3 regions of the Pectobacterium araliae genome follow, and region 2 is predicted to be linked to each of the others. Evidence: predicted binding sites of a transcription regulator. Region 2 holds the regulator's gene; each other region holds the start of a gene.

The links. Region 2 encodes PurR, which represses purine synthesis genes. Its sites were predicted from a motif close to CANGCAAACGTTTGCNTG; they were not measured.
Positions count from the first base shown of each region.
Region 1: a site for PurR is predicted at 5,876-5,893, ahead of purT (formate-dependent phosphoribosylglycinamide formyltransferase). Genes of this name have one in related genera too.
Region 3: a site for PurR is predicted at 1,679-1,696, ahead of guaB (IMP dehydrogenase). Genes of this name have one in related genera too.

Region 1 covers NZ_AP028908.1:2,068,530-2,076,150, forward strand. The annotation lists gene pyk (pyruvate kinase) at 1-754, opposite strand, end outside; gene AACH44_RS09350 (MurR/RpiR family transcriptional regulator) at 1,014-1,883, opposite strand; gene zwf (glucose-6-phosphate dehydrogenase) at 2,268-3,743, shown strand; gene AACH44_RS09360 (bifunctional 4-hydroxy-2-oxoglutarate aldolase/2-dehydro-3-deoxy-phosphogluconate aldolase) at 3,910-4,551, shown strand; gene purT (formate-dependent phosphoribosylglycinamide formyltransferase) at 4,655-5,833, opposite strand; gene AACH44_RS09370 (S9 family peptidase) at 6,035-7,621, shown strand, end outside.
Region 2 covers NZ_AP028908.1:2,572,065-2,579,685, reverse strand. The annotation lists gene AACH44_RS11625 (L-lactate permease) at 1-271, opposite strand, end outside; tRNA gene AACH44_RS11620 (tRNA-Val) at 568-644, opposite strand; gene AACH44_RS11615 (MATE family efflux transporter) at 804-2,177, opposite strand; gene AACH44_RS11610 (riboflavin synthase subunit alpha) at 2,426-3,061, shown strand; gene AACH44_RS11605 (reverse transcriptase domain-containing protein) at 3,575-4,198, shown strand; gene AACH44_RS11600 (group II intron maturase-specific domain-containing protein) at 4,195-4,962, shown strand; gene purR (HTH-type transcriptional repressor PurR) at 5,084-6,109, opposite strand; gene AACH44_RS11590 (YnhF family membrane protein) at 6,487-6,576, shown strand; gene AACH44_RS11585 (C40 family peptidase) at 6,656-7,507, opposite strand.
Region 3 covers NZ_AP028908.1:3,138,322-3,145,942, forward strand. The annotation lists gene guaA (glutamine-hydrolyzing GMP synthase) at 1-43, opposite strand, end outside; gene guaB (IMP dehydrogenase) at 151-1,617, opposite strand; gene xseA (exodeoxyribonuclease VII large subunit) at 1,789-3,177, shown strand; gene AACH44_RS14285 (M4 family metallopeptidase) at 3,412-4,455, shown strand; gene AACH44_RS14290 (protealysin inhibitor emfourin) at 4,452-4,796, shown strand; gene AACH44_RS14295 (zinc ribbon domain-containing protein) at 4,819-5,043, opposite strand; gene AACH44_RS14300 (AEC family transporter) at 5,084-6,043, opposite strand; gene der (ribosome biogenesis GTPase Der) at 6,117-7,604, opposite strand.

The DNA.
Region 1 (7,621 bases), 500 kb from region 2:
CGCCCCTCGCGACCATCACCACGTCGGAAGCCAGAATAATGTCATCCATTGCGGCATCTGAACAAACCGCTTCAGCGCGTTCAACTTTTGATACGATCTTGGCGTTACAGCCCGCATCACGTGCGAGTCGGCGTGCGTAGTTGAGGTCTTCTCCCGTACGTGGGAAAGAAACCGCCAGATAGTCGACGCCAATTTTTGCGGCAGTAATAATGTCGGCTTTATCTTTTTCCGTCAGGGCTTCGGCAGACAAGCCGCCACCGAGTTTATTGATACCTTTGTTGTTAGACAGCGGCCCACCAACGGTGACTTCGGTATAAACCTTCAGGCCTTCAACTTGAAGGACTTTCAACTGTACCCGACCATCATCCAATAGCAGGATGTCGCCTGGCACCACGTCGCTCGGCAAGCCTTTATAATCGATCCCGACTCTTTCTTTATCGCCTTCGCCTTTCGCTAAATTGGCATCTAGTAAGAATTTGTCGCCGATGTTCAGGAAGATTTTACCTTCTTTGAAGGTAGAAACACGGATTTTTGGACCCTGTAGATCGCCAAGAATGGCAACATGGCGGCCTAATTTTGCCGCAATTTCACGAACTTTGTTGGCACGTAATTGATGGTCTTCTGCTGTGCCGTGAGAAAAATTCATGCGTACTACGTTAGCGCCCGCACTGATAATCTTTTCGAGATTATTATCACGGTCGGTAGCGGGCCCCAGGGTGGTGACAATCTTGGTTCTTCTGAGCCGTCTGGACATGTATAACTCCGTTCACTTGTGAAGCTGTCGTGTTGCGATTAAGCGTCGAATAACGGTGCAAAATGTCACTTTATAACAAAACTGTTTCACCTGCGTTATTCGAACATCGTGTTGAGTCTGATTATCATACTGTACAGGTAATCCCCGTCATCTTTCCATGACCGTAGTCTCTGGTCACATTGCGATGAGGCGGGTAGATGATACCGCTCATTTTTCATGGATATAACTAAAAAACAAAGCACAATCTAAAACTTACCTATCACCTGAAGGGATTGATCAACCGTTCATCTTTATCAAAGCGTGATTCGCGCAAGGCCTCTTTGACCCGTTTCAGGTTATCACGAAATTTTTCTCCACGGCGTAAAGTAAATCCTGTCGCCAGCACATCGATCAACGTTAGCTGAGCGATACGGGACACCATCGGCATATAGACATCGGTGTCTTCAGGTACATCAAGCCGTAGTGCTAGCGAGGCTTCACGCGCCAGCGGTGTGCCGTCTGAGGTAATGGCGATCACGGTCGCATCGTTCTCGCGCGCCAACTGTGCCATTTCGACCAGACTTTTGGTTCTGCCAGTATGGGAGATCAATACGACGACGTCGCCGTCGCTGGAATTCATGCAGCTCATGCGCTGCATCACAATGTCATCGAAATAAACGACGGGGATATTGAAGCGGAAAAATTTGTTCATCGCATCGTGTGCGACGGCGGCGGAAGCACCCAAGCCAAAGAAAGAGATTTTCTTCGCCTGCGTGAGCAAATCCACGGCGCGGTTGACGGCAGCGACATCCAAACTGGATTTTACCTGCTCCAGGCCAGCCATTGCGGATTCAAAGATTTTACTGGTGTAGGCGTCAACGCTGTCATCTTCTTCAACGTTACGGTTCACATACGGCGTACCGTTTGCCAGACTTTGCGCCAGATGTAGTTTAAAATCGGGAAAACCCTTAGTTTCAAGGCGACGACAGAAACGGTTAACCGTTGGCTCACTGACGTCGGCCATTTTTGCCAAGGTCGCGATGCTGGAGTGAATGGCCGTCTGCGGAGTGCTCAGGATCACTTCAGCCACTTTTCTTTCTGATTTACTCAAGAGTTCTAAGTGACTCTGGATTTTTTCCAGCATATTCATACGACAGGGACCATGTAAGTTTTTTCCAATTTCAACTAAAGGTACAACTGGCATGCATTACGTGAAAAAATGCAGGTCATGAAAATATACTACGACCCTGTGATGGTTGGCAGCGGGCAACAGGCTAAGTTGGGTCCTTTTTTTGCCAGAACATGACATGTGTCTAACTTTCAGAAAAGTAATCGACTGTCAGAAACGACGAAAAATTTCGGTTTAGGGGAAATCAACACGTGATTCCAACCACGGCACAGCGCGATTGATGTGTGGTTTTCGGTCAATACCACCCGTTATTTGGCATTTTTATGATGGGTTTACTGGCTGTAGTCAAAAAGAGTACATTAGCGCTGTAATAAAATTACAGCATCCTGCAACGAGGAGATGAACATGGCGGTAACTTCAACAGCCCAAGCGTGCGATCTGGTTATTTTCGGTGCCAAGGGCGATCTGGCACGCCGTAAATTACTACCTTCCCTGTACCAGTTGGAAAAAGCAGGGCACATCCACGCGGACACCAAAATTATTGGCGTGGGTCGTGCGGATTGGGATAAAGCGGAGTATACCCGCGTCGTACGCGAAGCGCTTGACACCTTTATGAAAGAAGCCATCGATGATAAGTTGTGGGAAACGCTAAGCAGTCGGCTGAATTTCTGCAATCTCGATGTGGAAGACACCAAAGCGTTCAATAAACTGGGCAAGATGCTTGACCAGAAAAACCGTACTACTATCAACTATTTTGCGATGCCGCCCAGCACGTTTGGTGCGATTTGCAAGGGGCTGGGAACCGCAGGGCTGAATAAAGAGCCCGCGCGGGTGGTGATGGAAAAACCGCTGGGTACCGATCTGGCGTCTTCTCGCGTCATTAACGATCAGGTCGCGGAATTCTTTAACGAGTGTCAGGTTTACCGCATCGACCACTATCTGGGTAAAGAGACGGTTCTAAACCTGTTGGCGCTACGCTTTGCCAACTCGCTGTTTTCCTCAAATTGGGACAACCGGACGATCGACCATGTACAGATCACAGTAGCGGAAGAAGTCGGGATTGAAGGGCGCTGGGGCTATTTTGACAAAGCTGGCCAGATGCGCGACATGATCCAGAATCACCTGTTACAGATTCTGACGATGATTGCGATGTCTCCGCCGTCTGATTTGACGACTGACCGCATCCGTGATGAAAAAGTGAAAGTGTTGCGTTCACTGCGTCGTATTGACCGTTCCAACGTGCACGAAACGACGGTACGCGGCCAGTACACGGCTGGTTTTGTTCAGGGCCACAAAGTGCCGGGCTATTTGGAAGAAGAAGGCGCGAATAAAAGCAGCAGCACGGAAACCTTTGTCTCGATTCGTGTCGACATCGATGACTGGCGCTGGTCTGGCGTGCCGTTCTACCTGCGCACGGGTAAACGCTTGCCGACCAAATGTTCGGAAGTGGTGGTGTACTTTAAAAATCCTGCGTTGAACCTGTTCCATGATTCTTACCAGCAGTTGCCGCAGAACAAACTGATCATTCGCTTACAGCCGGATGAAGGTGTGGAAATCCAGATTCTGAATAAAATTCCCGGATTAGAACACAAGCACCGCCTGCAAACGGTGAAGCTGGATTTGAGCTTCTCTGAAACCTTTAATCAGCAGCATTTGGCAGATGCCTATGAGCGTCTGCTGCTCGAAACGATGCGCGGGATTCAGGCGTTGTTCGTCCGCCGTGATGAAGTTGAAGAAGCCTGGAAATGGGTGGACTCCATCATGGATGCATGGGCGATGGACAACGATGCACCGAAACCTTACCAGGCGGGAAGCTGGGGGCCTGTAGCATCCGTAGCGATGATCACTCGCGATGGTCGTTCCTGGAATGAGTTCGAGTAATTTTTTGATAATACGTCAGTAGCGAGAATGCCGGAGGATGTCGGCATTCCACGGTTTTAATGTATGGCTTACGGTGCGGTTGGCATTTGCGGCAACGCAGATCCCTGTGGCAGGGGCGCGCTATATAATTAATGATGCCTTCGGGCATGACTGGAGATAACTTTTGATGAAAAACTGGAAAACGAGCGCGGAACAGATTTTGACAACGGGTCCCGTTGTTCCTGTGATTGTGGTCAACAAACTGGAACACGCGGTGCCGATGGCAAAAGCGTTAGTCGCCGGCGGCGTTCGCGTTCTGGAACTGACATTGCGTACCGACTGTGCTATCGATGCGATCCGTGCGATTGCAAAAGAAGTGCCTGAAGCGATTGTGGGTGCGGGTACGGTCACAAACCCTGAGCAATTGGCTGCGGTGGTTGAAGCCGGTGCGCAGTTTGCCATTAGTCCGGGATTGACCGAGCCACTGCTGAAAGCGGCAACGGAAGGCAATATTCCGTTGATCCCAGGCATCAGCACTGTGTCTGAACTGATGTTGGGTATGGATTACGGCTTACGTGAGTTCAAATTTTTCCCTGCTGAAGCTAACGGCGGCGTGAAGGCGCTTCAGGCGATCGGCGGTCCATTTGCTCATATCCGTTTCTGCCCGACTGGTGGTATTACGCCGAATAACTACCGTGATTACCTGGCGCTGAAAAGCGTGCTGTGTGTGGGTGGTTCTTGGCTGGTGCCGAACGATGCGCTGGAAAGCGGTGATTACGCACGTATTACTGAACTGGCGCGTGAAGCGGTTGCAGGCGCAAAAGCGTAAGTTTACTGGCTACTGAATGACGAAGGCCACTCACTGCGAGTGGCCTTTTTTGTTATGGCGGGCGGTTAGTGACGGTATACACCGCCCAACAGCAAAGTAGATATTAACCGCTGACGTTTACGCCAGCCGCGACGCGCCTGGCGATTGCAACGGCATCGTCTGTGGTCTCTGCGCTGGCTAGCGCGACGCCCATACGACGCTTGCCATTGATATCCGGTTTGCCAAACAGGCGAATTTGCGTATGGGGGAGTAGTGCGCTTTCCAGCCCCTGATAGCGCGTATTGTTGCTCTCCAGTTCTGGCAAAATCACAGCAGAAGCCGCTGCACCGTACTGGCGAACTGCGCCAATTGGCAACCCAAGGAAAGCGCGGACGTGCAGAGCAAATTCGGACAGATCCTGAGAAATCATCGTCACCATGCCGGTATCGTGTGGGCGAGGGGAAACTTCACTAAAGATGACATCATCGCCGCAGACGAACAGTTCAACGCCGAACAGACCATAGCCGCCGAGCGCTTTCACGACATCGCTGGCCATCTTTTGCGCGCGTTCCTGCGCCAGCGCACTCATCTGCTGCGGCTGCCAGGATTCACGATAATCGCCGTCTTCTTGTCGGTGACCGATTGGTGCACAGAAATGAATGCCGTCAACCGCATGGATGGTCAGCAGGGTGATCTCAAAATCAAAATTTACCAACCCTTCAACGATGACGCGTCCGCCGCCTGCACGCCCGCCCTGTTGAGCGTAGATCCATGCCTGCGCTAACTGCTCAGCGGAGCGAATCAGGCTTTGTCCTTTGCCGGATGAGCTCATGACTGGCTTCACAATGCAGGGATAACCAATAGCGTCCACTGCCTGACGAAAGCTTTCTTCACTGTCGGCAAAGCGGTAAGTGGATGTCGGAACATTGAGCGTTTCGGCAGCCAGACGACGGATGCCTTCTCGGTTCATCGTCAGGCGTGTCGCTTCAGCACAAGGAACAACATGGTGACCCTGCTTTTCCAGCGTCACCAGCATATCGGTTGCGATGGCTTCAATTTCCGGCACGATGTAATCAGGACGTTCGGCTTCAACCAACGCTTTTAATGCATCGCCGTCCAACATATTGATGACGTGGCTGCGATGCGCAACCTGCATGGCGGGGGCATCGGCATAGCGATCGACCGCAATCACTTCGATTCCCAAGCGCTGACACTCAATCGCCACTTCTTTGCCTAATTCACCGGAGCCAAGCAGCATCACTCGTGTGGCATCCGCACGCAGGGCGGTTCCAATCGTTAACATAACCTTATACCTGATCGGGTTGTGAAAAATGGCCGCAGTATAAACGAAAACGTTTGCGTGCGCATTAAAGAGGGGGAGGCTCTGGAATGCATTACGCAAAAGCGCACCAAGAGACAAGGACGTAGCTTGGCATTGCTGGGCAATCGTGCCACTCTTCTTACAGAGTGAAAATTTTATGTCAAGACAACGAGATCCGACGCGATGAAGACACCGCAAGCAGAAAAAAGGCCCCACGCGATAAGCACACATGGCGATACGCGCATCGACAATTACTACTGGCTGCGTGATGACCAGCGTACCGATCCGCAGGTGTTAGCGTATCTGGAACAGGAAAATACCTATAGTGAGGCGATTATGGCGCCTCACGACGCGCGTAAACGGTCGCTGTATGACGAAATGGTTAAACGTATTCCGTCGACGGACATGTCTGTGCCGTATGTCAGAAAGGGGTATCGCTACCAAAGTCGCTATGAGCCGGGTAAAGAGTACGCCATCTATCTGCGTCAACCTGAGCAGGCAACAGACGCATGGGAAACGCTGCTGGATGGGAATCAACGTGCAGAAGGGCATGAGTTTTATAGTCTCGGCACGCTTGAGGTTAGCCCTGATAACACGCTGCTGGCGCTCTCGGAGGACTTTTTATCCCGTCGGCAGTACACGCTTCGTTTTCGCGATCTGAACAGCGGCGACTGGCTACCGGATGTGATCGAAAATGTGACGGCAGGTGCCGAATGGTCGGCAGATTCGACGGTGTTGTACTATGTGCGTAAACATGAGCAAACGCTATTGCCGTATCAGGTTTACCGTCATCGTCTGGGGAGCGACCCGGCACAAGATGAACTGATATATGAAGAGAAAGACGACACCTATTATGTCAGCCTGAGCAAAACGACATCAGAGCACTACATCACCATTTATCTCAGCAGCACCACGACGACTGAGGTGCTATTGCTCGATGCAACGATCTCAGAGGCGGTGCCGCAGGTATGCATTCCGCGCCGAAAAGATCATGAATATGGCATCGATCACTATCAGGGACGGTTTTATCTGCGCTCCAACCGAGAAGGGAAAAATTTCGGCCTCTACCGTTCAGACAAGCCTGATGAGCAAACGCTGGAAACACTGATTGCTCCACGGGAACACTGCGTATTGGAAAGTTTTGAATTTTTCCGTGATTGGCTGGTGGTGGAAGAAAGAGAGCGCGGTTTAACCCGATTACGTCAGATCCACTGGCATACACAAGAAGAAAAAACGATCTCCTTCAATGACGCGAGCTATGTGACGTGGTTGTCGTACAACCCTACGCCAGAAACGGCATTGATGCGATATGGCTATTCATCAATGACAACCCCCAGCACGCTGTATGAATTGAATCTGGATACGGGGGAGCAACAGTTACTTAAGCAAGCTGAAGTAAAAGATTTCTCCCCGGATAACTATCGGAGCGAACGTTTATGGATCACGGTCAGGGACGGCGTCGATGTACCCGTTTCCCTCGTTTACCATCGCGATCATTTCAGCCCTGGTAGGAACCCGATACTGGTTTACGGTTATGGCGCGTATAGCCATAGCCTAGATCCGGATTTTAGCGTTAGCCGTCTGAGCTTGCTGGACCGAGGGTTCGTCTTTGCCTTAACGCACATCCGCGGTGGTGGTGAACTGGGGCAACAGTGGTACGACGATGGCCGCCTGCTCAATAAAATGCATTCCTTCACCGATTTCATCGATGTGTCTCAGGCATTGATAGAAAAAGGCTATGGCGACAGAGAAAACATGTTCGCGATGGGA
Region 2 (7,621 bases):
CATCCATGCTGCGTGTCTTTTGCATCAGGTTATAACTGTATATGGCACCCAGAATAACGATAATTATTGGCCATAGACCTTTCAGCGCGCCATAGCTCGCCGCTAATCCCAGTGTTTTTAGTGGCGTGTGCCAGAATAGGGCGGCGATCATGACGGTTAGCGTCAGCGTAATCAGCACTGCATAGTGGATAGGCATTTTTATTTTGAGAATAAGAACAATCATGACCAACAGTGGGAAGCTACCCAGCAAAAAATATAAATAATCGTGCATAGCGGTGTCCTGACATCCTGATTTTAAGAAGTAAAAAACAAGGAATACCAACGTGCTGCTATATACACTTATATAACGCATGGTTATTAAATAATTTTAGCTGAATCGGGTCAGATGAAACAAAAAAACACACAATAAGTGTGATGTTAGTTACTTAATGGTTAATTTAATTACTTAATTGGGGGCAATAGACGGTATGGGCGAATAAATCATCGAGAAATAGCGGCGTTTTTTGTATCAATGAACGAAAGAGAAAACAGCAATGCAAAAGAAATAGAGGAAGGAAAAACAAGGAATGGTGCGTTCAATTGGACTCGAACCAACGACCCCCACCATGTCAAGGTGGTGCTCTAACCAACTGAGCTATGAACGCATTGAGATACCGAACTGCCTGTCTGATAGCGGGACGAATAGTAGCGAGCAAGGGGAAATCTGGCAAGAAAAAAATGCAATTTTGTGCGCTTGCCGATGCGATTGCTGAGCTTGTATCCATCCCGCTGTTTTTTTCGACGTAAACGGGATAAAACGGTATCTAGCGGGCGGCTCGCGCTAAAATTCGCGCGGCCGGCTGACGCTGAAGAAAGCGAATCCGCGTCACCATCATCACTGCTGCTGCTGTCAGGCCAATGATGAAACCACACCAAAATCCTGCTGGGCCCATGCGCGTGACGATGACATCTGTCAACGCCAGCAGATAGCCGCTCGGTAATCCCAATACCCAATATGCTGTAAACGTAATATAAAAAATCGAGCGAGTATCTTTATAACCGCGCAGTACACCACTGCCGATCGCCTGAACCGCATCGGAGATTTGATAAACGGCGGCTAAAAGCATGAGCTGAGAAGCCATTGCGACCACCAGAGGGTCCTGATTGTAGAGCAGGGCGATAGGTTCACGCAGTAGCGTGGTGAAGATTGCTGTGCAGCAGGCTAACGCGACGCCAGCCATGATACCGGTGTGCGCGGCAATGCGGGCGTTTTCAACCGACCCTTCCCCTAAACGATGTCCGACGCGAATGGTCGTGGCGACGCCAACCGAAAGTGGAAGAACGAACATCAGTGAGCTGAAATTCAGGGCAATCTGATGACCAGCCACATCAACGACACCGAGCGGTAATACCAACAGCGCCACCACCGCAAACAGCGTAACTTCAAAAAACAGTGCTAGCGCGATGGGTAAACCGAGGCCAAACAGTCGTTTGAGCACGGTAAAATCCGGCCGGAATGCCGGGCGATGAAGGCGGATATCGCGTAGCCAGGAAGCGCGTCGGGTATAAAGCATCATCAGCAGCATCATGATCCAGTAAACCGAGGCGGTAGCCACACCACAGCCTACGCCGCCCAGTTCCGGCATGCCAAATTTACCGTGGATAAAGATATAGTTAATCGGGATATTGATTAACAGCCCAATGAACCCAATCATCATCCCGGGATAGGTTTTGGACAGCCCCTCACACTGGCAGCGTAATACCTGGTAGAACAGATAGCCGGGAACACCCCACAGTAATGCATGCAGATAACCGATGGCTTTTGCAGCCAGCTCTGGCGAATCGTCGCTCATCAGATTGATGGCATATTCACCCTGATACAGCACCAGCATTGTCAGCAGAGAAATAATAGCGGCCAGGAAAAAAGATTGTCGCACCTGATAAGAGATGCGATCGCGGCGGCCGGAACCGTTGAGCTGTGCGACAACGGGCGTTAACGCCAACAGCAGGCCGTGACCGAAAAGAATGGCGGGCAGCCAGATAGACGTCCCTACTGCGACGGCGGCCATATCGGTGGCGCTATAAGCACCGGCCATGATGGTGTCAACCACACCCATTGATGTTTGGGACACTTGCGCAATAATGACAGGAACAGCAAGCGCCGATAACTTACGCGCTTCTGTCAGATACTGTTGCACGGATACCTTCCTTGAATGACTTAATTTTGCTAGCGGGATGAAAAATCTGGATATGAAAAACGTCAAGAATAAAATGAGAGCATTATTGTAACGACTTAATAAAAGTAAACCAGCATGAAAGAGAATATATTCTTTTTGTTACGCTGCGGTTTCGATAGCGTTTGATGTCTGGCATTCCGGTTTGGTTTTCCGTGGAATATCGTGCACACTGCACAGCGTCATTTCTTTGTTTTTAAGAGGCAAACCGCATGTTTACCGGTATTGTTCAGGGCACCGCATCTGTGGTGTCAATTGAAGAAAAATCCAATTTTCGTACTCACGTTATTCAACTCCCCCCCGACCTACTGACAGGGCTTACGCTCGGTGCATCGGTGGCGCACAACGGCTGCTGCCTAACGGTGACAGCTATTGATGGCGATCGCGTCAGTTTTGATCTCATGAAAGAAACGCTGCGGCTAACGAATTTGGGTGATATTCATGAAGGCGATGTCGTGAATATTGAGCGAGCGGCAAAATTCGGTGATGAGATCGGTGGGCATGTGATGTCGGGTCACATTATGTGCACGGCGGAAGTGGTCAAGATTCAGGTATCAGAGAACAATCACCAGATTTGGTTCCGTCTGGCAGATGAAGCGCTGATGAAATACGTGCTGCATAAAGGTTTTGTCGGGATTGATGGCATCAGCCTGACGGTGGGTGAGGTGATCCGCGGGCGTTTCTGCGTGCATTTAATTCCAGAAACGTTGAATCGCACAACGCTGGGGCAAAAGCGTTTAGGGCATCGCATCAATATTGAAATTGATCCACAAACGCAGGCCGTGGTGGATACCGTCGAGCGTGTGTTAGCCAGTAAGCAGGCGAACGACCTCGGTAAAGAAGAGTAGTTCTGCATTCCCTCTTTTTGGTAAACCGGACGAGCAACATTGTCCGGTTTTTTATTTGTGCGCCGGGCATGGCGCGTAGCGCCTTGACGGGCGCTGTCCGTTGACTGTAGTGGTCAAGGGGCGACTTGGCGGTGAAAGTCCTCTACACACCCGGCAAGGGGAAGTGTTAGCCGAACGGCAAGGGTGCCCACCGCGAGGTGGGATCTGAAGGAAGCTGAAGGCAAAATGCTGGCCTGACGAACAGGAAGCAGTTTAGGCGGCACAGCGGGGTAAGGTGGCAAATATCATCAAAGCCCAATACTTGCACAGAACGCTGTGACGTAAAGCTGACAGGCATAAGCAGGAAGGTCGCGCGAATTACCCCGGGAGGGCTGCACGTTTGCTTCAGGGCTACCGAGCGTCGAGAGGCGACGGGATGAACGTGCAGCAGTCAGCCGAAGCCGTAGTAGTGCTGCATAACTGGCAGCATGAAGGGCTGAACATGATTAACCGTGATTAGGACACCGATACTCGATGGGAATTAATGAGGCACAAGCGCAGAGCACTGCGGCCAGCGGCAGAGGAGACGGACAGTATCCGTCAGTGCTGCATGAGGGTGCTGAAATCCCCACGGCGGTCGGTGGGCAAACGAAAGCGGAAATGCCGTTGACGATGGAAACGGTGATAACGAGAGAGAACCTGATGCTGGCCTATCAGCGCGTGGTGGAAAACAACGGCGCGGCAGGGGTAGATAACCTGAAAGTGACGGAGTTGAAGCCGTGGCTGAAACAGAACTGGGCGAGTATCAGGCAGGCATTGATTACGGGCGCCTACCAGCCGCAGGCGATACGCAGAGTGGATATCCCAAAGCCGGACGGCGGCGTGAGAACCCTGGGTATCCCGACGGTAGTGGACAGGCTTATCCAGCAGGCGATAGCACAACAACTCAGTCCGGTCGTGGAGCCGCACTTCTGCGAATCGAGTTACGGGTTCAGAAGTAACCGCAATGCGTGGCAGGCAGTGCAACAGGCACAGCGCTACATACAAAGCGGGAAACGCTGGGTGGTCGATCTGGATCTGGAAAAGTTCTTTGACCGGGTGGATCATGACATTTTGATGTCACGTCTGGCGAGGCTGTCAGGGATAAACGGCTGTTGAAACTGATACGTCGCTACCTTGAAGCGGAAATGACGAACGGGTGCGAGACAGAGAAGCGAGGTAAGGGAATGCCGCAGGGCGGACCGTTGTCGCCGCTACTGTCGAACATTCTGCTGGATGAACTGGATAAAGAACTGGAGCGTCGAGGTCACAGCTTCTGTCGCTATGCGGATGACTGCAACATTTACGTGAGCAGTCGCAAAGCAGGCGAGCATATCTTTAGGGCAATCAGGGTGTACCTGAGAGACATACTGAAGCTAAAGGTCAATGAGCAGAAGAGTGCGGTGGCGCGACCGTGGGAGCGTAAGTTCCTGGGATACAGCGTGACACGGCACAAACAGACCCGACTGAAGATCGCAGGGAGCAGTGTCGAGAGGCTGAAGGAGAAGATCCGTAGCCTGACGACAGGGCACGCGACGAAATCAGTGAAAGGCGTAATCAATGAACTCACACCGATACTGCGAGGCTGGATGAGCTACTTCAGATACACGGAAGTAAAAGGAGTTCTGGAGAAGATTGACGGCTGGGTCAGGCGTAAACTGCGCAGTCTACTGTGGCGGCAATGGAAACGAACGTATACGCGAGCCCGAATGCTAATGCGAGCGGGCTTGTGTGAAAAGCGAGCGTGGAGGTCGGCGAGTAACCAGCGAGGAGCGTGGTGGAACGCGGGGTCGAGTCACATGAATGATGCGATAAAGACGGCGCAGTTCAGACGACTCGGCTTGATATCACTAGTGGAGCAGCAACGGCAGTTCCAGAGTTAACATGAACCGCCGTATGCGGAACCGCACGTACGGTGGTGTGAGAGGACGGCGGGAGTAATCTCGCCTCCTACTCGATTAGCAGGCGGGAATAAGAACATCGGTCTATGTTGAGTCGCCGAGATTAGCGGCGATAATCGCGAAACGGACCGTCGGCAACCGAGCGACGTTCAATCAACGTCGGATGCACCTCAATGACGTGTGCATCTTCACGCTTGCTGGTAATCCGATCCAGCAACATAGAAAACGCGGATTGGCCCAGACGCTCTTTGGGCTGATGGATGGTGGTTAGTGCGGGCGTAAAGAAGCGCGCGTGGCGGACGTTGTCATAACCGATCACCGAAATATCTTGTGGCACACGTAACCCCAATTCGTCTGCCGCACAAATGGCTCCCATCGCCATGATATCGCCACCACAGAATACCGCGGTAGGTCGCTGCTTTTGCGCGAGAATCTGATGCATGGCTTTATAACCGGATTCCGGTTCAAAATCGCCCCGCACGACCCATTCATCGCGCACGGTAATGTCGGCTTCCTTCAAGGCTTTTAAAAAGCCAAGGTAGCGTCCGTTACCCGTGTTGCGCTCTTGTATTCCAGGGATAGCGCCAATATCCCGATGACCGCGTTCAATCAGGTAGCGGCCTGCCATATAACCGCCCTCAAAGGCGTTATCGATGATGGTATCGGTAAAATCGCTGTGCATTTGTCCCCAGTCCATGACGACCATAGGAATGCTGCGATAATCTTCCAACATGCCCAATAACTCTGGCGGGTACTCGGCACACATGACCAGCAGGCCGTCGACGCGTTTTTGCGCCAGCATCGAGAGATAAGCGCGCTGTTTGCCGATATCGTTATGAGAATTACACAGCACCAGCGTGTAGCCTTTGGCATAACAGCTGTTTTCGACCGCTTCAATGATCTCGGCGAAATAGGGCGCTTCGCTGGATGTAGCCAGCAAGCCGATAGATTTAGTGTGATTAACTTTAAGGCTACGGGCGACGGCGCTAGGCGAATAGTGCAATTCCTTGATTGCTGCCCTGACGGCTGCCTTAGTCTCTTCGGCGACGAAACGTGTTTTATTGATCACGTGCGATACGGTTGTGGTGGAAACGCCAGCACGTTTTGCCACATCTTTAATCGTTGCCATCTAAAAATGACTCCTGAACTTACCTGTTACAGACGTAAGTATATTGTTAATCGTTTGCCTACGTTTAAAGTTCTTCTTCTAAGCTAAAAAACAGGATTTCAGAAGGAGAATGCCGAATGTTATACCGAAGGGATCTGGCTTGACGTTTTTCGACTGGCACGCAGCGCTTTCATAAACAGCGGATTGTGTCCGATTTATCATGAAAGTGAAAGGGCTAATTTATACTATTAGTGATGCATGCGTCGGAGATTTTTCGTTAGAATTATGAAAGAATCGTAATAACCCTATTATTTGTCGCTTTATTGTCTCAGTGGGTTCGGCTGTAAATGATAGTGTCTTTTTTCAGATGAAATTTGTTTGCTAATAAGGAGTGGCCTATGGATACCGATTTGAAGATGTCTTTGCTGACAACGGTTGGCTCGTTGGCTGTGATCATCACGTTTAGTTTCATTGCGGTGTTGAACTAACCTTCAGTGTTTCTGCGCATTCAGACAGGGTTATTGCACAGAATCTGTCTGAATACGCTTCTGTTCGGCGTGCTATCGCTTAACGAATGGTCTGTGGCGTCACCACGCGACGCGCCCCTACATAATGCTCCTGCCAATAATCCTCACTTAGCTTGCTGATGCGAATATCTGAACCGGTACGCGGTGACTGGATAAATTTGCCTTCTCCCAGATAAACCCCGACGTGATCGGCGGCACCACGATTATTGATGCGGAAAAAGACCAGATCACCACTTTCCAGCTCACTTTTTTTAATCGGTGCGGCATCACGCAGATGGTACATCTCGTTCGCGGTACGTGGGATTGGGATCTTAACGACGTCTTTATAGGCGTAATAGACCAGTCCGCTACAGTCGAAACCGGTAAAAGGCGATGATCCGCCCCAGTGGTAAGGCTTACCGATCTGGCTCATCAGTTTATTCATTGCTGTCGTTTTGGCGTGTTGATAGCGTTTTTTATGCGCTGTGCTCAGCGCCATCCCCTTTTCTGTGGGCGCTGGATTTTTATCCACTTTTCCTTTGAGCGCGGTCTTCTTCAACTCGGTTTTGACTCTGGTCTGTGCGATTGTCTGCCTATCCTCTTCAGGCTTTAGCTTTTTAAGGTTTTTTTTCACTAGTGCAGGCGTGCTGCTTTGCGTCCGGGATAGCTTCTTTTCTACTGGTTTGTTAGCCGTACGGGGTTTGAATTTATTGCTGACGGTGGTCGGTTCTGGCTTTTTACTTTTGATTGGTGCTGGTGATTTAGCAGTACCCTTTGTTTGACGGTTTTTCTTATTCGTTTCTTCAACGACGCTTTTCTTCGGCGTAGAATGCGGGGTATGCGGCGCAGCCTGAACGATGTTCAGGGATAGGTTACTGAAAAATAATATAAAAAGAGTAATAAATAAGCGCATAATAAAAGTGACCGAACATAATCCTTAACTCGCTCAATCCGCACAGTATTCCTGAAAACGGCGTCATAAAAAAGTGGGCATGGTCGCTTTATTCATACAGAATAGTGAAAAAAC
Region 3 (7,621 bases), 570 kb from region 2:
AATCCAGAATAAGAATGCGGTGTTGATGAATGTTTTCAGTCATGAGGAGCGTGTTCCAAAAAGCTAAAAAATAAGTAAACCCGGCGAATAGCCCTAAAAAGGTAGGCAATAGTACCGGGTTTATCGGGTTAAATCAGCCCGCAAATTACCTTATGAACCCATACGGTAGTTTGGTGACTCTTTAGTAATGGTAACGTCGTGAACGTGGCTTTCCTGAATGCCTGCCCCGCTGATACGCACGAACTCAGCCTGCGTACGCAGCGCGTCGATAGTCGCACAACCGGTCAGTCCCATACAGGAGCGCAAGCCGCCCATCTGCTGGTGAACGATCTCTTTCAGGCGGCCTTTATAGGCTACGCGGCCTTCAATACCTTCCGGCACCAGTTTATCGGCAGCGTTATCGGTCTGGAAGTAACGATCTGATGAGCCTTTAGACATCGCGCCCAGTGAACCCATGCCGCGATAAGATTTGAATGAACGGCCCTGATACAGTTCAATTTCGCCCGGGGATTCTTCTGTACCTGCCAGCATGGAACCGACCATGACACAGGCCGCACCTGCTGCGATGGCCTTAGCGATGTCGCCGGAGAAGCGGATACCGCCATCGGCGATAACCGGAATGCCCGTGCCTTCCAGCGCTTCAACCGCATCAGAGATAGCCGTAATCTGCGGTACGCCCACGCCAGTCACGATACGAGTGGTACAGATAGAGCCAGGGCCGATACCGACTTTCACCGCGCTCACGCCAGCTTCAACCAGCGCTTTCGCGCCAGAACCCGTTGCAACGTTGCCACCGATGATTTCGAGGTTCGGATATTTAGCGCGCGTTTCACGAATACGCTGCAATACGCCTTCGGAATGGCCGTGTGAGGAGTCGATCAACAGGACGTCTACGCCTGCGGCAACCAGCGCATCAACACGCTCTTCGTTACCCGCACCCGCGCCAACCGCCGCACCGACGCGCAGACGGCCGTGTTCGTCTTTACAGGCGTTCGGTTTGCGTTCTGCTTTCTGGAAATCTTTTACCGTGATCATGCCGATCAGGTGGAATTGCTCGTCAATGACCAGCGCTTTTTCAACGCGTTTTTCGTGCATTTTTTGCAGCACGACATCACGCGCTTCACCTTCTTTAACCGTAACCAGACGCTCTTTCGGCGTCATGAACGCGCTAACTGGTTTTTCCAGATCGGTAACAAAACGCACGTCACGACCGGTGATGATACCAACCAGTTCGTTGTCTTTTGCGACAACCGGGTAGCCCGCGAAGCCGTTACGCTCGGTCAGCTCCTTCATTTCACGCAACGTCGTTTCCGGCGTTACTGTCTGTGGATCAACCACCACGCCGCTTTCATGTTTCTTCACGCGGCTAACTTCTTCAGCCTGACGCTCAATCGACATATTTTTGTGAATAAAGCCCAAGCCGCCTTCCTGCGCCAGCGCAATGGCCAAGCCGGATTCGGTAACGGTATCCATCGCTGCGGACAGCATAGGAATATTCAGGCGAATGTTTTTCGTCAACTGCGTGGACAGATCGGCAGTATTAGGCAAAACGGTAGAATGAGCAGGAACCAGGAGGACGTCGTCAAACGTCAGTGCTTCTTTAGCGATACGTAGCATGGGCAATATCTCACCAAGGTGGATGTAAGAATAGATAAAATATTGCCGTGGCATTATACAGAGCGTAATCGGTTGCCTCCAGCATTATTTTACTAAAATGCTTGATTACCTGTTTCAGGTAGGTAGTATCGATCAATTAAGTGACTGTTTTAAAATTTGATCTGGCTCACAATGTCTCAATTTCCCTCCTCTGCAATTTTTACCGTTAGCCGACTGAATCAGACGGTTAGACAACTGTTGGAAATGGAAATGGGCCAGATTTGGCTCTCCGGCGAAATCTCCAACCTTTCTCAGCCCTCATCGGGCCATTGGTATTTCACGCTGAAAGACGAGCGGGCACAGGTGCGCTGCGCGATGTTCCGCACCAGCAACCGTAGAGTGACGTTCCGCCCGCAAAATGGTCAGCAGGTGCTGATTCGGGCAAGCATTACGCTATACGAACCCCGTGGCGATTATCAACTGCTGGCGGAAAGCATGCAGCCCGCTGGCGACGGCCTGTTACAGCAGCAGTTTGAACAGCTCAAACAGCGTCTCGCCGCCGAAGGGCTGTTCGACCAGCAGTTTAAGCAAGTGCTCCCCTCTCCCGCCAAACAGGTCGGTGTGATTACGTCAACCAGCGGTGCCGCCCTGCACGATATCTTGCAGGTGTTACAGCGCCGCGATCCGTCACTGCCAGTGATCGTTTACCCCACGTCAGTACAAGGCGCTGAAGCGCCGCTACAGATTGTTCGCGCTATTGAACTGGCTAACCAGAGAGATGAGTGTGACGTGCTAATTGTTGGGCGCGGCGGGGGCTCGCTGGAAGATCTCTGGAGCTTTAATGACGAACGGGTAGCCCGTGCGATTTTCGCCAGCCGCATTCCTATCGTCAGCGCTGTCGGCCATGAAACCGATGTTACCATCGCCGATTTCGTCGGTGACTTGCGCGCGCCTACGCCGTCCGCCGCTGCCGAGTTAGTGAGCCGTAACCAACTGGAATTGTTGCGTCAGATACAGTCCCAGCGCCAGCGCCTGGAAATGGCGATGGACTACTACCTTGCTCAGCGCAACCGGGAATTTACCCGACTGCACCATCGCTTACAGCAGCAGCATCCACAACTGCGGTTGGCACGTCAGCAGGCGCAGTTGGTTAAACTACGCCAGCGACTCGATGACGCGATGCAGAAACAACTTCGGCAGACCTCGCGTCGAAGTGAACGCTTACAACAGCGCCTGATGCAGCAACAGCCGCAAACCCGGATTCATCGTGCGCAACAGCGTTTACAGCAGCTTAGCTATCAGATGCAGAGCGCGGTGGATCGTCAGTTGAATCAGAATAAGCAGAAGCTGGGCGTCGTCTGTTCGCGACTGGAAGGGGTTAGCCCACTAGCGACGCTGGCGCGTGGCTATAACGTCACCACCGCACCGGACGGTAAGGTGCTGAAAAATATCGCGCAAATCACCCCCGGCGAAACACTAAAAACCCGTTTGCAGGACGGCTGGGTGGAAAGTCAGGTCATGACGCTGGTTTCAAACTCAAGTTCCGTGAAAAAGCGGCGAAAAAACCCATCTCAGCGATAAAAATCGCTCGAACATCATAAAATGCACGGAGTGGGGATTTATCCTAAAACGACGGCGATCCCCCACTCTTGCCACCAGCATCTGAACTATACTCATTTCCAGCTCACTAATTCATATTCACCGTTTTCACTGCACGGGTTACCAGCTTCAATGCGGCGAAATGAGGTGAATAAAGACAGTGAGCTTAATTGATCGTCTGTGTTACCCCAATGGTGCCTTTCAAGGAGATGAGGTATGAAGTCCAGACCGATTTGTAGCGTAATTCCCCCTTATATCTTGCACCGCATTATTGCAAACGGCACTGACGAGCAGCGACACTGTGCGCAACAAACACTGATGCACGTTCAGTCATTAATGGTCAGCCACAACCCGCGCCCAGAACCCCATGAGAAATTGCCCGCCGGGCAGGCTAATCGCCGCATCCTCGATGCCGAACAGCAGCAACAGTTGCCTGGCAAATTGGTGCGCGCTGAAGGTCAGGCCGGCAACGGTGATATCGCAGTGGACGAGGCCTATGACTATCTAGGCGTAACCTATGATTTTTTCTGGAAGGTTTTCCAACGCAATTCGCTGGACGCTGAAGGACTGCCACTGGCTGGCACCGTGCATTACGGCCAGGAGTACCAGAATGCCTTCTGGAATGGGCAGCAGATGGTGTTTGGAGATGGCGACGGCAAAATATTCAATCGCTTCACGATTGCGCTTGATGTGGTTGCGCATGAACTCGCTCACGGCATCACCGAACATGAAGCGGGGTTGATTTATTTCCGCCAGTCCGGCGCGCTCAATGAATCGCTGTCCGACGTCTTTGGTTCGATGGTCAAACAGTATCATTTAGGGCAAACCGCTGAGCAAGCCGATTGGTTTATCGGTGCCGAACTTCTGGCTGATGGTATCCATGGTATGGGGCTGCGTTCTATGTCTCACCCAGGCACCGCGTATGATGATGAGCTGTTGGGTGTTGATCCCCAGCCTTCCCACATGAACGAATATGTCAACACCCGTGAAGATAACGGCGGTGTACACCTGAACTCAGGTATTCCCAACCGGGCGTTCTATCTGACTGCCATCACACTAGGCAGTCATTCCTGGGAAAAAGCGGGTCGCATCTGGTACGACACGCTGTGCGACAAAGCACTGCCACAAAATGCAGATTTCGAGATTTTCGCACGTCACACCATTCAACATGCTGCTAAGCGTTTTAACCACAGCGTTGCCGACATCGTTCAGCAGTCATGGGAAACCGTGGGCGTGGAGGTACGGCAGGAGTTCTTATGAAGACACTGCCTGATCTCAACGACGACACCATCATTGAGCTAGCGCGTGAAGGGGGATTTGCCTTTATCCCCAAGCTGGCAGGGTCGCGACGCTTCGCGCTCGCCAGCGTACCGCCATCCGAACGGGAGCGTATTTGTAACGCGATCCGCAATGCCTTTCCTCAGGCTCGCGAACCCGGCCAACCAGACGGCCCCGGGCGCGGCGACCAGTTCTATTATCGTATCCACATCAGCTACTGCCAACCGCAGCAGAATCACTATACCGATGTCATCCTACTGATCCCCGAAAACCGTGCGCCACCGGAGCTGACTGAGTTGTGGCGAAACGGCGTGCACGAGTAACCATTGATTAGTAATAATGGATTTAATCGGCAGGTGCGTAGCTGAAAACGACTCGTCGTTTGGAAATCATCCCGTGCTGCTGGCAGAAATAATCCACCGCACCGCAGGCTTTCAGTTCCTGAAGCGAGTGCTTACATTCAGGACAACGCGCTTCTCGTTGGTAGTGTTGCAGACAGTGTTCACACAGGAATGAACCATCAGGCTGCCATACCAGCGAATGTTGGCAATCAGGACAAAGCACATCCATCTTTTCCCCGCTTCTGTAATCAATAGCTAATTAACGGACATTAAATAACACTGAGCGAACGCAGCACATACAGCCCAATGGCAATCATGAAAAATGCCCCCACCGTCGTTATCCCAATAATATTCGCCGCCAGCGTCGCATTTCCGCCCATTGCCCGCGTCATCGCATAGCTACCTGCTGCGGTTGGCGTCGCGGAAAACAGAAAAATAATGCCCAGTTCAACACCGCGAAAACCCACAAGCCATCCACCCAACGTGAGTAATCCTGGCACAACGACTATTTTCGCAATAGAAGACAGCACCGCAACATTGGATGAACGAAACATACTACGCCATTCCAGACTCGCACCTGCACATAACAGCGCCAAAGGCAGCGCCATTGAGGAAATAAAACCGCCAGTTTGCTTAATCACACTTGGCATCGGCAATTGGCTCTGTCCATATGCTGCCCCCAGAAGCAAACCAATGATCAGTGGGTTCGTCACAATCCCCCGCAGCAATTGGCTTACTGGGATCTTCTGTTCAGGAGACTGCCGCTGCAAGCTGCGCGTCAACGTAATGACAGACAGCGCGTTGAACATAATTACCGTTACCATCAGATACAGAGAACCGATAGCGACACCTTCATCGCCATAAGCACTCATGGCAAAAGCCAACCCCATCACCCCCGTATTAGAACGGAACCCACCTTGTACAAAAATGCCACGTTCCTTTGGATCTTTAACTAAGCGCCCCGCCGCAATTTCCAGTAGCAGAAATGTCGCTAAGGTTCCTATCGTCCCATAAACCACCAGCGGCCACTGGCTTGCGAAAGATTGATGGTTGCCTGCAACGCTAAAAAACAGCAGACAGGGAAGAGAAAGGTTGAATACAACCCGCATGGCGGTGTCACAAAACGCATCATTAAGCAGATTGAGTTTACGTAACGCGATACCGAGCAACAACATCAGTACATTAGGCATCGTGACGTTAAACGCAAAACTCCAGGTTTCCCAGGACATGACTTTCCTTGGTTATTATTGGTTTCTTCTCTGATAAAACGGGGCGAATATCGCTATTCGCCCCGTTAATACATCACTTACTCTTTTTAAGATGCGACATCAACCGCTTACGCTTGCGTAGCTGGTTTGGCGTCAGCGTATTGCGCTTGTCTGCAAAAGGGTTTTCCCCTTCTTTAAACTGAATACGAATCGGCGTTCCCATCACTTCCAGCGAACGACGATAGTAGTTCATCAGGTAGCGTTTGTAGGAATCCGGCAGGTCTTTCACCTGATTACCGTGGATCACCACAATCGGTGGGTTATAACCCCCGGCGTGCGCATATTTCAGCTTCACACGACGACCGCGCACCAGCGGCGGCTGGTGGTCATCTGCCGCCATTTGCATAACACGCGTCAACATCGCGGTACTCACGCGTCGCGTCGCGCAAGAATAGGCTTCGGTAACCGACTCAAATAGGTTACCTACGCCGCTGCCATGTAGTGCGGAAATGAAGTGAATGCGGGCAAAATCGATAAAGCCGAGGCGCAGATCAAGCATATCTTTCACCTGATCGCGCACTTCCTGCGACAGGCCATCCCACTTGTTCACCACGATCACCAGTGAGCGCCCACTATTGAGGATAAAGCCCAGCAGTGAGAGATCTTGATCGGAGATACCTTCACGCGCATCGATAACCAGCAGCACGACGTTGGCATCTTCAATCGCCTGTAACGTTTTGATGACGGAGAATTTTTCTACCGTTTCCGTGACTTTACCGCGCTTACGCACCCCGGCGGTATCAATCAGAATATATTCACGTTCATCGCGCACCATTGGGATGTAGATACTGTCACGCGTTGTGCCTGGCATGTCGAACACCACCACACGCTCTTCACCCAGAATACGGTTAGTCAGCGTGGACTTACCCACATTCGGACGCCCGACAATCGCCAACTTGATCGGCAAATCTTCCGGATTGAAATCGTCTTCTACTTCTTCTTCGCTGGCCTGCTCTTTCGCTTCTAACGCCGCCCAATAAGCCGCGTTCTCTTCTTCTTCGGTTAACTCGACCGGCTCTTCTATTTCATCCTGCACGAACGGTAGCAACACCGTTTCCAGTAGTGACGTCACGCCACGGCCATGAGACGCCGCGATCGCGTAGACTTCACCCATACCGAGCGAGTAAAAATCCGCCGTGACCATATCTGGGTCAAGGCCATCGGTTTTGTTAGCGACCAATACCGTCGTCTTTTCGCGGCTGCGCAAATGCTTGGCAATGCCTTCATCCGCAGGCATCAACCCTGCGCGAGCATCTACCATGAACAGCACGATATCGGCTTCTTCAATCGCAACCAGCGATTGACCCGCCATGCGCGTTTCCACACCGTCTTCTGTGCCGTCGATGCCACCGGTATCGACGATAATAAATTCATGCCCTTCCACTTCAGCACGACCATACTTGCGGTCACGAGTCAGCCCAGGAAAATCCGCCACTAATGCATCACGAGTGCGCGTTAAGCGGTTAAATAGCGTGGATTTCCCCACATTCGGGCGCCCGACCAGCGCGACGACAGGTATCATTGTTACAACCTCATTAC